DNA from 3 places in the Halobacillus sp. ABA4_118 genome. Region 1 is predicted to be linked to each of the others. Evidence: riboswitches for the same ligand, from Rfam matches in the RefSeq annotation. Region 1 holds a riboswitch; each other region holds the start of a gene.
What was found. Region 1 has a riboswitch for S-adenosylmethionine ahead of msrA (peptide-methionine (S)-S-oxide reductase MsrA). Riboswitches for the same ligand answer to the same signal wherever they lie in the genome.

Region 1 (3,274 bases):
GTAGACGACAAGTTGTTCCATCAGGTACAGGTGCTCCAGAATTTCAAGGACCGACCATTTTCCTTCCCCGGGCTTCTGTGCTGCCATTTCGTCAGAGACGGAATGGGCATACTCCAACAGCTGTTTTCTTTTCTCATCAAGACCATACATAAACAGGTCCTCCTCGTCCTTAGGTTGTTTGAATAGATCAAATAGAATCATCATTCCCCTGCCAGGTGGTGATGAAACCTTTCCTCCATTGTAAACGTAAAACGATAGACAAAGGTTTCATAAATGGTCTAACCCACCCCGGGGTGTGGTATAGAACTATAACCTACATAAAAGGAGGAATCTGTCATGGCAGACTATTCGATTGAGGAGTTTATCAGGGCGACGAAACAGGATGATTCAGAAAATGATTATTTTGAGCTGGAAACCCCGCGTATTCTCGAGGTGAACCTGATGGATCAGGTCTGGGCGAAATCCGGGGCCATGATTTCCTATAATGGGAATATCAAGTTTGAGAGAGAAGGGATTCTGGAGCACGGTGTAGGAAAAATGTTCAAGAAGGCGTTGACGGGAGAAGGCAGTTCGCTGATGAAAGCGACAGGGCGCGGACGTTTGTATCTCGCTGATCAGGGGAAAAAGATTACGATTTTTGACTTGGATAATGAAACGATAACAGTAAACGGCAACGACCTTCTGGCTTTTGAACCGAGCATCGACTGGGATATCAAGCTGATGAAAAAAGTGGCCGGGATGGTTTCCGGCGGTCTGTTTAACGTGACCTTGAATGGCAGCGGACGTGTGGCTGTCACCTCCCATTACGAACCACTGACATTGCTCGTACGCCCGGGAGAACCGGTTATTACGGATCCTCATGCGACCGTAGCCTGGTCCGGGCATTTGGAGCCGAATTTCAAGACGGATGTAAGCTTTAAAACGTTTATCGGACGGGGAAGCGGGGAATCTATTCAAATGCAGTTCGAAGGAGATGGATTTGTCATCGTCCAGCCGTATGAGGAGATTTATACAACCGGCAGTCAGTAAGACTTTTCTTTTGCGTGGACTGGCATAGTCATGCTAAAGTGTGAATACAATGATGATACAAAAAGAATCATCATTTATCCTTTACTTCGTTACTGAAACGTAGTATATTGATAATCAACATTAAATAAATAACGGAAACTTCTTATCCAGAGAGGCGGAGGGACTGGCCCTTTGATGCCCGGCAACCATCGAATCAATCCACGGATTGACGAGAACGGTGCCAATTCCTGTAGGATGAACACCATCCTAAAAGATGAGAGGATCGTACGGATTGATACGAACCCCTTTTCTTATGTGGATAAGAAAAGGGGTTTTTTGCATATCAGCATACCCGTCATGGCTCTCGATAGAAGTTGCGTTAAAGGAAAGGGAAGATGTAGATATGGCAACAGCAATTTTCGGCGCAGGATGTTTTTGGGGAGTAGAAGCATTTTTTGAGAAATTCGAAGGGGTAACGGCAACAACCGTCGGTTACATCGGGGGACATCTCGAAAACCCTTCCTATGAAGAAGTGAAACAGGGAAATACCGGTCATGCGGAAGCTGTCCGTATCGAATATAATCCTGCTGTCATTACGTATGCCAAACTGGTCAATATCTTTTTTGAAGCTCACGACCCGACACAGGTAAATCGTCAGGGCATTGATGTAGGACATCAATACCGTTCAGTGATCTTCTATACAGATGCAAGCCAGAAGTACATTGCAGAAGAGAAAATCAAAGAATGGAGTGCCAAAGGCATCTTCAAGCGTTCGATCGCTACACAGGTGGAAGAGGCTTCCTCTTTCTTTGAAGCAGAAGAGCATCACCAGAAGTACATTCAAAAACATGGCTCCGCTGCCTGTTCCATCGGCTGATGAAAAGCCCCTCACTGAGGGGTTCAGCTTGTAGAGAAACCCCTGTTTCTTTACAAGCTTTTTTCTTTCTTCCCGCCAGGAGCGAAAGCCCCTTCCCTTTCCACGCAAGTGCGCAACAGCGCAGCCCGTGCCGTTCTTTTGAATCTGAGAACCTGCGTAGGGCACAAACTCTCTCCTCTATATTCTAACGTCGGCACGAGGAGCGTTCGGTGGTGATGCCTGCGGGAACAGCACGGGCCCAAGTCAGCGGAGGGCGTGCCGCGGCATGCATATACCGATAAGCGGGAAGTGACCCTTCCCACGGCAAATGCACAACTCTAACTGGTTAACACAGGATTTTTCTACAGCCAGAGCCCCTCAGTGAGGGGGCTTTTTTTATGGGGGAAAGTTCACTAGAATGGAGGAGATGAAGAGAGGAGGGAGAGGCTGTGTTGAATGATATCATCCTTATGGTCATGTGCGCCTTTATGGTTCTTGGAGCTCTTGATTACTACATATTGAATCACCGCCTTGCCTTAGGATGGCGTTTTTATGAAGCCTTTATGATGATGGGTCCTCTGGCCTTGTCCATGGTGGGGATCATCTCTCTGGCCCCGGTGCTTTCCAGATGGCTCGCGCCGGTCGTCACTCCATTGTTCCAGGCTGCAGGAGCTGATCCTTCGATGTTTGCTTCTATGCTGCTTGCCATTGATATGGGGGCTTATCCTCTGGCGGAATCGCTCGCGGCAGACAAAGAAGCGGCTGTTTTTTCGTGGGCTCTGCTTGGGACGATGATGGGCCCTACGCTTGTGTTTACCATTCCAGTTGCCTTGACCGTTGTAGCAAAAAAAGATCATCCTTTTTTCGCAAAGGGAATTCTTGCAGGAATGGTGACGATTCCAATCGGTTGTTTCATCGGCGGGTGGACAGCCGGCTATGAACCGGGGTGGATGCTTAGAAATCTGCTTCCGGCCATGATTCTATCCCTTTTCATCGCCGCCGGTCTCTGGCTCTTCACAGCCTTGACCATTCGTCTGTTTTCCTATTTCGGCAAAGCGGTCGAAATCATTATTATTTCAGGGCTTGCTCTCATCATTATTGAAACGTTAACAGGTATAACGGTTCTCCCCGGTATGGCTCCGTTATCAGAAGGGATGCTCATCGTGGGTAAAATCACTGTCACACTTGCAGGGGCTTATCCGCTGGTGGCGTTTATCAGCAGGCACGGCGAAAAAGTGCTCACCCGTGCGGGAAGACGTCTCGGGATGAACGCGGTATCGATGACAGGATTCATCGCATCGCTTGCTCATCATTTGCCGATGCTTGCCGTCATGAAGGACATGGACGATAGAGGGAAGACCATCAATGCGGCCTTTGCAGTCAGCGGAGCATTCGTATTCGGAAGCCACT
Region 2 (3,274 bases), 1.8 Mb from region 1:
GAAGGATGTAATCCTGGTATTCCTCGATATTTAACGTGATCCCTTCTTCTTCAAGAAGCGGCTTTGCTTCTTCAAGAACTTCAGCGTGAGGAACACTTGTTGCTCCTACTGTAATTTCCGTATTTCCTTCACCGCTGGAGGAATCTTCCTCAGAAGAACCGCAGGCGGCAAGAACAAGAACGAATAACAGCGCAACCGCTGTTGTCCAGATTTTTTTCATGAATAATCTCTCCCTTTTGTTTTTTATCTTTTGTCCAATTTACGGGAAGCATAATCTCCGATGAATTGGAAAATAAACACAATAATAATGATAAGCACCGTGCAAATGAAGACCACATCAAAATTACTACGCTGGAAACCGTAGAAATAAGCAAAATCTCCAAGACCACCGGCACCAATCGCACCCGCCACGGCGGTATAACCAATCAGTGCAATGGCGGTCACCGTAATTCCTGAAATAAGGGCAGGCATGGATTCAGGCAGCAGGACTTTGAAGATGATCGTTGATGATTTAGCCCCCATCGCCTTCGCTGCCTCTACGACACCTTTTTCCACTTCCTTCAATGCAATCTCAACAAGTCTCGCGTAAAACGGAGCTCCTCCGATAATTAACGCCGGAAGGGCTGCGTTCGGACCGCGGATCGTTCCAATCAAGAAGTCTGTAAACGGGAACAGAAGCAGGATCAATATAATAAAAGGAATGGCACGGAAAATGTTTACGACAGAAGCTGTCACTGCATTGACCACTTTGTTCTGCCAGAGCCCTCCCGGACCAGATAAATAAAGCAGCAGGCCGAGCAGAATCCCGAGGATAAATGTGCCGGCTACGGAAATCAGAGTCATATACAACGTTTCATTTGTGGCTGTAATCATGTCTTCCATGCGTACGTTTGGCAGTAATCCATTAAGCATCCGGGTTCACCTCCACTTCCACAGAAGTCGAGCGTATATATTCGATTGCCCGGGCTGCTTCCTCATCGTCTCCTTCAAACTGAACAAACATCGTTCCGTAAGCTCCTTTTTGCGTCTGCGTGATCTTCCCGTGAAGAATATTCACATCCAGGACGAACTTCCTGGAGACCTCACTGATCAGCGCTTGGTTGGTACTCTCTCCTACAAAATGCAGCCGGACGATTTTTCCGGACTGGTACTTATCTTTGATCAATTTCAGAGAGTGCTCTTTTTCCTGATCACCCATCACCTGATCGACGAATTTCTTCGTCACTGGCTGATCTGGATGAAGAAATACGTCCAGAACATCTCCCTTTTCAACGATTTTCCCCTGCTCCATGACTGCCACCTGATGACAGATCTTACGAATGACATGCATTTCGTGAGTAATCAAAACTATGGTCAGTCCGAGTTTTTCATTGATGTCTACAAGAAGATCCAATATGGAGTCTGTCGTTTCCGGATCCAGAGCGGATGTCGCTTCATCACAAAGGAGGACTTTCGGGTTGTTGGCCAGCGCCCTGGCAATTCCTACACGCTGTTTCTGTCCACCACTCAACTGGGATGGGTAGGAGTTTCCTCTGCCGGATAAACCGACCAGATCGATCAGTTCGTTCACTCTTTTGCTCCGTTCTTCCTTTGGTACACCGGCAATTTCCAACGGAAAAGCGATGTTATCATAAACCGTTCTGGACCAAAGCAGGTTGAAGTGCTGAAAAATCATTCCGATATCCTGGCGGGCAATACGCAGTTTATTCTTACTGAGTCCCGTTAAATCCTGATCACCGACGTGGATGCTGCCCTCTGTTGGATCCTCCAGTCGGTTCAACAGCCGGATAAAAGTACTTTTACCCGCTCCACTATAACCAATGACACCGTAGATTTCCCCTTTATTTATTGTAAGGCTTAAGCCATCAACAGCTTTCACTTCCCGATCCTTCGTTTGAAAAACTTTAGAAAGATCCTTGATTGTAATCATGATGTGTTCCCTCCCATTCAAAAAACGCCATTCTGTTCGAGAACAGAATGGCGTTTCAATAACAATGTATCTTCTGTTCTCTCATCTGTCAGAGCTGTTATGCTCTGCAGGATTTGGCACCTTGACAGGTCGGTTACACCTGCTGGTTGCCGGGCATCGTAGGGCCAGTCCCTCCGCCACTCTGGATAAGAGATTTTAGCTTATTAAATTATTACTGCTTTAATTCATTTCATAACTACAAAGTGGATTTTAGCACTCTGCCACCAGCGTGTCAACATAAATGAGCCACTTTTCAGAAAAGAAGAACATCTGGATATGCAAAAAAGTCTCTCCTAAAATAGAAGAGACTTTAGTGGATCTCATCTATCAAAGCTTTACGCTCCGCAGGATTTAGCACCGTGCTTTTGCCGGTTGCCGGGTTTCAAAGGGCCAGTCCCTCCACCACTCTGGATAAGTTATGATGTCGCTGTGAAATTATATGTTATGTTAGCATGGAGTCTATACGGACGTCAAAGATAATAATCAGGTATATTTTTACAGTAAGGAGATGAAATCATGAAGGAACGTGCTCCTCAATTTGAGCTTTCTTATATAAATCAGCCCTCCACCTATCGTCTGAGCGACCATTTCGGAAAGGTGATCGTCCTGACTTTCTGGGCATCCTGGTGTCCTGACTGCGGGAGAGACTTACCTAAAAAAGAGCAGCTCTTTGAAACGATGGACAAAGAAAAAGTGGAGCTGGTTACGATTAACGTTCCCGGTCGTGAACGCAGCCCTGATGCCGGAAAGGAATATGCTGAAAAATTTCTTAACCAGCCTACCTTGATTGATGATGGGCGAAGCTTATACGATACGTTCGGCTGCAAGGGCGTCCCTTCCACTATTATCATAGATCAGGAAGGCAGGGTCCACGAATCGTTCGGTGATAAAGCTTCCTTTCTCGATATCGTCCAGTCCCTGGGGGAAATTGTTTAATCATCAAAACAGCGGAAGGCCTCCCACCCGCTTATCACTGGTCATACGGCCGATGAATAAAACCCGCCCTGTTTATGCAGGACGGGTTTTTTACCGTTTTTATCTTGTCATTTCCCGGGGAATAAAGGCGGGTTATAGATAGGGAATGATCTTTTCATACATGTGTGGGACGGATTGAAAAGCATAGACCTTTTCAAGAACTTCTCCTTTATGGGTAATCAAGAGGCATGGAACACTTTCCACTCGATATTGTTCCATCAATGCAGGATGCAGAGAGGCGTTCATTTCCGAGAATAGTGTTTTTTTATACATCTCTTCCAACGTTATCAGCATCTTGCGGGCAAGGTGGCACGTCCCGCAAAAAGGGCT
Region 3 (3,274 bases), 1.2 Mb from region 1:
TGATTTCGCATCACCCACATTAGCTACGTGGGACCAGAGTGTGGAGTGATCGATCAATTTACGACCGGCTTCGCGTCCCCCTTTGATTCCGAAGACAACCATGGATCCGGCTCCGCCTTTCAAATACTTTCGGGCAAGGTCATGAGTAGGGTGATCCGGCAGTCCAGGGTAATTCACCCAATCCACCCCTTCATGGTTCTGCAGGTAGGCAGCAATTTCATATGCCTGCTCTGCATGCTTTTCGATTCTCAGGTGAAGCGTTTCAAGTCCCTGCAGGAGCAGGAAGGCGTTCTGGGGGCTCAGGCAGGCGCCGATATCTCTCAAAATCTGAACACGGAGCTTAACCGCATAGCCGGCAGGTCCAGCATCAATACCGAAGCGGATGCCGTTGTAGCTTTCATCAGGCTCAGTAAAACCCGGGAATTTTTCGTGATTCCAGTCAAAACGCCCGCTGTCTACGACAATACCGCCGATAGCTGTACCATGGCCCCCGATCCACTTCGTTGCGGAGTGGACAACGATATCGGCTCCCCAGGCGATCGGTTTGCATACATAAGGGGTGGCGAAGGTGTTGTCGACAATCAAGGGAATGTGATGGGCGTGGGCAATATCCGCTACCGCTTCAAAGTCCAGCACATTCAGGCTTGGGTTCCCGATGGTTTCAGCAAAAATCGCTTTCGTTTCAGGTGTAACAGCTTCCTCAAAGGCATTAGGATCGTTCCCATCTACGAAAACAACGTTCACACCATAGCGGGGAAGGGTGTGGACGAATAAGTTATACGTACCTCCGTACAAGTTGGAGGAAGTGAGGATGGTATCTCCGGCTCCGGCAACGTTCAGGACGGCCATCGTAATTGCCGCCATCCCGGAAGCTGTAGCGACAGCAGCGGCACCGTCTTCCAGAAGGGCAACACGCTGCTCAAATACATCGACCGTCGGGTTTGTGATTCTGGAATAGATGTTCCCTGGTTCGGCCAGGGCGAATAGGTTCTGGGCATGATCGGTATCATTAAATACATATGACGTTGTCTGATAGATGGGAACAGCACGCGATCCTGTTGCTGGATCAGCTTCCTGTCCACCGTGAAGCAGCTGTGTTTCATCACCGTATACATGATTTGAATTGGTCATTGTTTCATTCCTCCTTATGATTTCCAGGACATCCTGATCCTCGGTGTAGAGGGAAAAAGAAAAACCCTCTTCTGTAAGTAAGAAGAGGGCTTTTATGTATGCTTACCTCCCCTTATCTTTCAGATCATCTGATCTGTAGGATGTAGCACCTTTTCAAGTTTTCCTTGAAGGTTGCCGGGCGTCTCAGGGCCTAGTCCCTCTGCCGCTCACGATAAGAGTTTTCAATATTTAATTTATCTGACTTGTTTGAAATTATAAAGGGGTCCAGCTCTCTTGTCAATTCCCAGCTTGAAACAAGGGTGTTTAAATCTATAATAGGGCGGGAATGGATAATTAAGTCTATGTTGAAGGAGATGTTTTCATGAAGGAATATAGTGTAGTACCAAATAAAGATGTAACCGGATGGTTCGTAAAAATTGAGGACGTAGCTCCGACAGATTTATTTGATGAGCGTGATACAGCTGTAGAAAAAGCGGAAGAAATCGCGAAACAGAACAAACCGAGCCGCTTGTACATCCTTGACCAGAATCACGAAGTTGAAGAAGAGCGTACCTTTTAAAAAATCCCCGTCCAGGGGATTTTTTTATGGCTTCCTATGCTTGTTTTCCTGTGGCTGTAGTTTTTTTGCGTGAAACCGATTATGATGGGACACAGGTTGAGAAAGAAAGGAAGGACCGGAATGAATCATACATATGACGTGATCATTACAGGAGCCCGGGCAGCTGGGGCAAGTCTGGCTGTCCTGCTCGGGAAAATGGGGAAGCGTGTCCTGTTGATCGATAAAGCCGCGTTTCCGAGTGACACACTGTCTACTCACTTTATGTCCCATACCCGCTTCCTTGAGGAACTGGGCATCCTTCATAAACTGGAGAAGACCGGTTTGAGAAAAGTGAGCCGGATGCGGACGTATATCGGCCAAAGTTTTATAGAAGGACCGAGAGCGGATTATACGATTATACCTAAACGAGATGTCCTGGACCCTCTTCTGATCGAGCAGGCCGAGGCGTTGAGTTCCGTCACTTTTATGCCGCGTACGTCAGCAAGAGGTTTGATCAGAGAGGACGGGCGCGTTGCCGGGCTTCACCTTGAAACAGAAGGGGAAGCGTGGGAGGCCTGTGCAGCGTGGGTGGCCGGAGCGGATGGAAAGAACTCGAACATCGCTGCCTGGACGGAAGCAGAGAAGTATCGGGAAACGAAGCCTCTCCGTCCGGTCTTATACGGTTATTACACAGGCGTGGAGCCGTTAAGCGAACCTGTAACGGAGATTTTCCTGCATGAAGGACGAATCGGCTTTGTATTTCCAATGGAGGAAAACCGGGATTGTCTCGGTATTGAAATCCACCCTGGGGAATTTACGGACATGATGAAAGCGCCGCAGGATACATTTGAACAAACGTTTAATCAATTTTACGGAATGAAGAAAAGGATGGAAGGGGCAGTTCTGCAGGGAAAGATTATCGGAACCCCCGGAATGCCGAACTTTTTCAGGAATGCTTATGGAGAGGGCTGGGTCCTCCTTGGAGATGCTGGTCACAGTAAAGATCCAAGTACGGGGCTTGGAATCAATGATGCGTTTCTACAGTCCTTTCTGCTGGCCGATGCTTTTCAGCAGATGGATGAAGGGGTGGATTGGAAAACAGCCCTGGATCGTTTTCAGAGTCGAAGGGATGAACAGCTGCTGCCGGGATTTCAGCTGACATTGGATTATATTCAATCGCTCCGGAAGTGGACAGACAACGAAATGGCATTGTTTCAAACCATCGCCGCCAACCCTATGGCGTGGAATAAGCTGATGCCTCATATGGGACGGCATTTGAAAGAAGACACCAAGGATTTCCCTCTTTTTTATCAATCGGTGGAAGGGGAAGCTTCCTCCTTCGGTTTCAGGAAGGATTAACTTCCTTTGAAGGCGAAATGGTTAAGAGAGGTGATGAGAAGATGGAATGGTCGAAAACATCAGCTTTCGAAAAGCTGCAGGAAATTTATACAGATAAAGTGATGCAGGACGAAAAAAGAAGAATCTTCCAAATGGTGTACCGCCATCTGCATGGCCATCTTGACGATCTTGCTGTGGAAACAGGTCTGACAGAAAAAGCTGAAAAACAATTGAAGTTTTTTAAAGAATACACGTTTATGCCGGGCG

Region 2: linked by a shared signal. The riboswitch ahead of ACXAGL_RS02345 (methionine ABC transporter ATP-binding protein) and the one ahead of msrA (peptide-methionine (S)-S-oxide reductase MsrA) in region 1 are both predicted to bind S-adenosylmethionine.
Region 3: linked by a shared signal. The riboswitch ahead of ACXAGL_RS05515 (O-acetylhomoserine aminocarboxypropyltransferase/cysteine synthase family protein) and the one ahead of msrA (peptide-methionine (S)-S-oxide reductase MsrA) in region 1 are both predicted to bind S-adenosylmethionine.

The regions. Positions count from the first base shown of each region.
Region 1 covers NZ_JBSWWS010000001.1:2,271,718-2,274,991, forward strand. Annotated here, with positions in the region: gene ACXAGL_RS11220 (DinB family protein) at 1-150, opposite strand, end outside; gene ACXAGL_RS11225 (AIM24 family protein) at 337-1,029, shown strand; SAM riboswitch class I at 1,169-1,289, shown strand; gene msrA (peptide-methionine (S)-S-oxide reductase MsrA) at 1,412-1,885, shown strand; gene eutH (ethanolamine utilization protein EutH) at 2,314-3,274, shown strand, end outside.
Region 2 covers NZ_JBSWWS010000001.1:444,651-447,924, forward strand. Annotated here, with positions in the region: gene ACXAGL_RS02335 (MetQ/NlpA family ABC transporter substrate-binding protein) at 1-220, opposite strand, end outside; gene ACXAGL_RS02340 (methionine ABC transporter permease) at 244-912, opposite strand; gene ACXAGL_RS02345 (methionine ABC transporter ATP-binding protein) at 905-1,930, opposite strand; SAM riboswitch class I at 2,009-2,122, opposite strand; SAM riboswitch class I at 2,287-2,387, opposite strand; gene ACXAGL_RS02350 (TlpA family protein disulfide reductase) at 2,486-2,905, shown strand; gene ACXAGL_RS02355 (thioredoxin family protein) at 3,038-3,274, opposite strand, start outside.
Region 3 covers NZ_JBSWWS010000001.1:1,118,944-1,122,217, reverse strand. Annotated here, with positions in the region: gene ACXAGL_RS05515 (O-acetylhomoserine aminocarboxypropyltransferase/cysteine synthase family protein) at 1-1,131, opposite strand, end outside; SAM riboswitch class I at 1,241-1,349, opposite strand; gene ACXAGL_RS05510 (DUF2188 domain-containing protein) at 1,493-1,690, shown strand; gene ACXAGL_RS05505 (FAD-dependent monooxygenase) at 1,811-3,028, shown strand; gene ACXAGL_RS05500 (hypothetical protein) at 3,070-3,274, shown strand, end outside.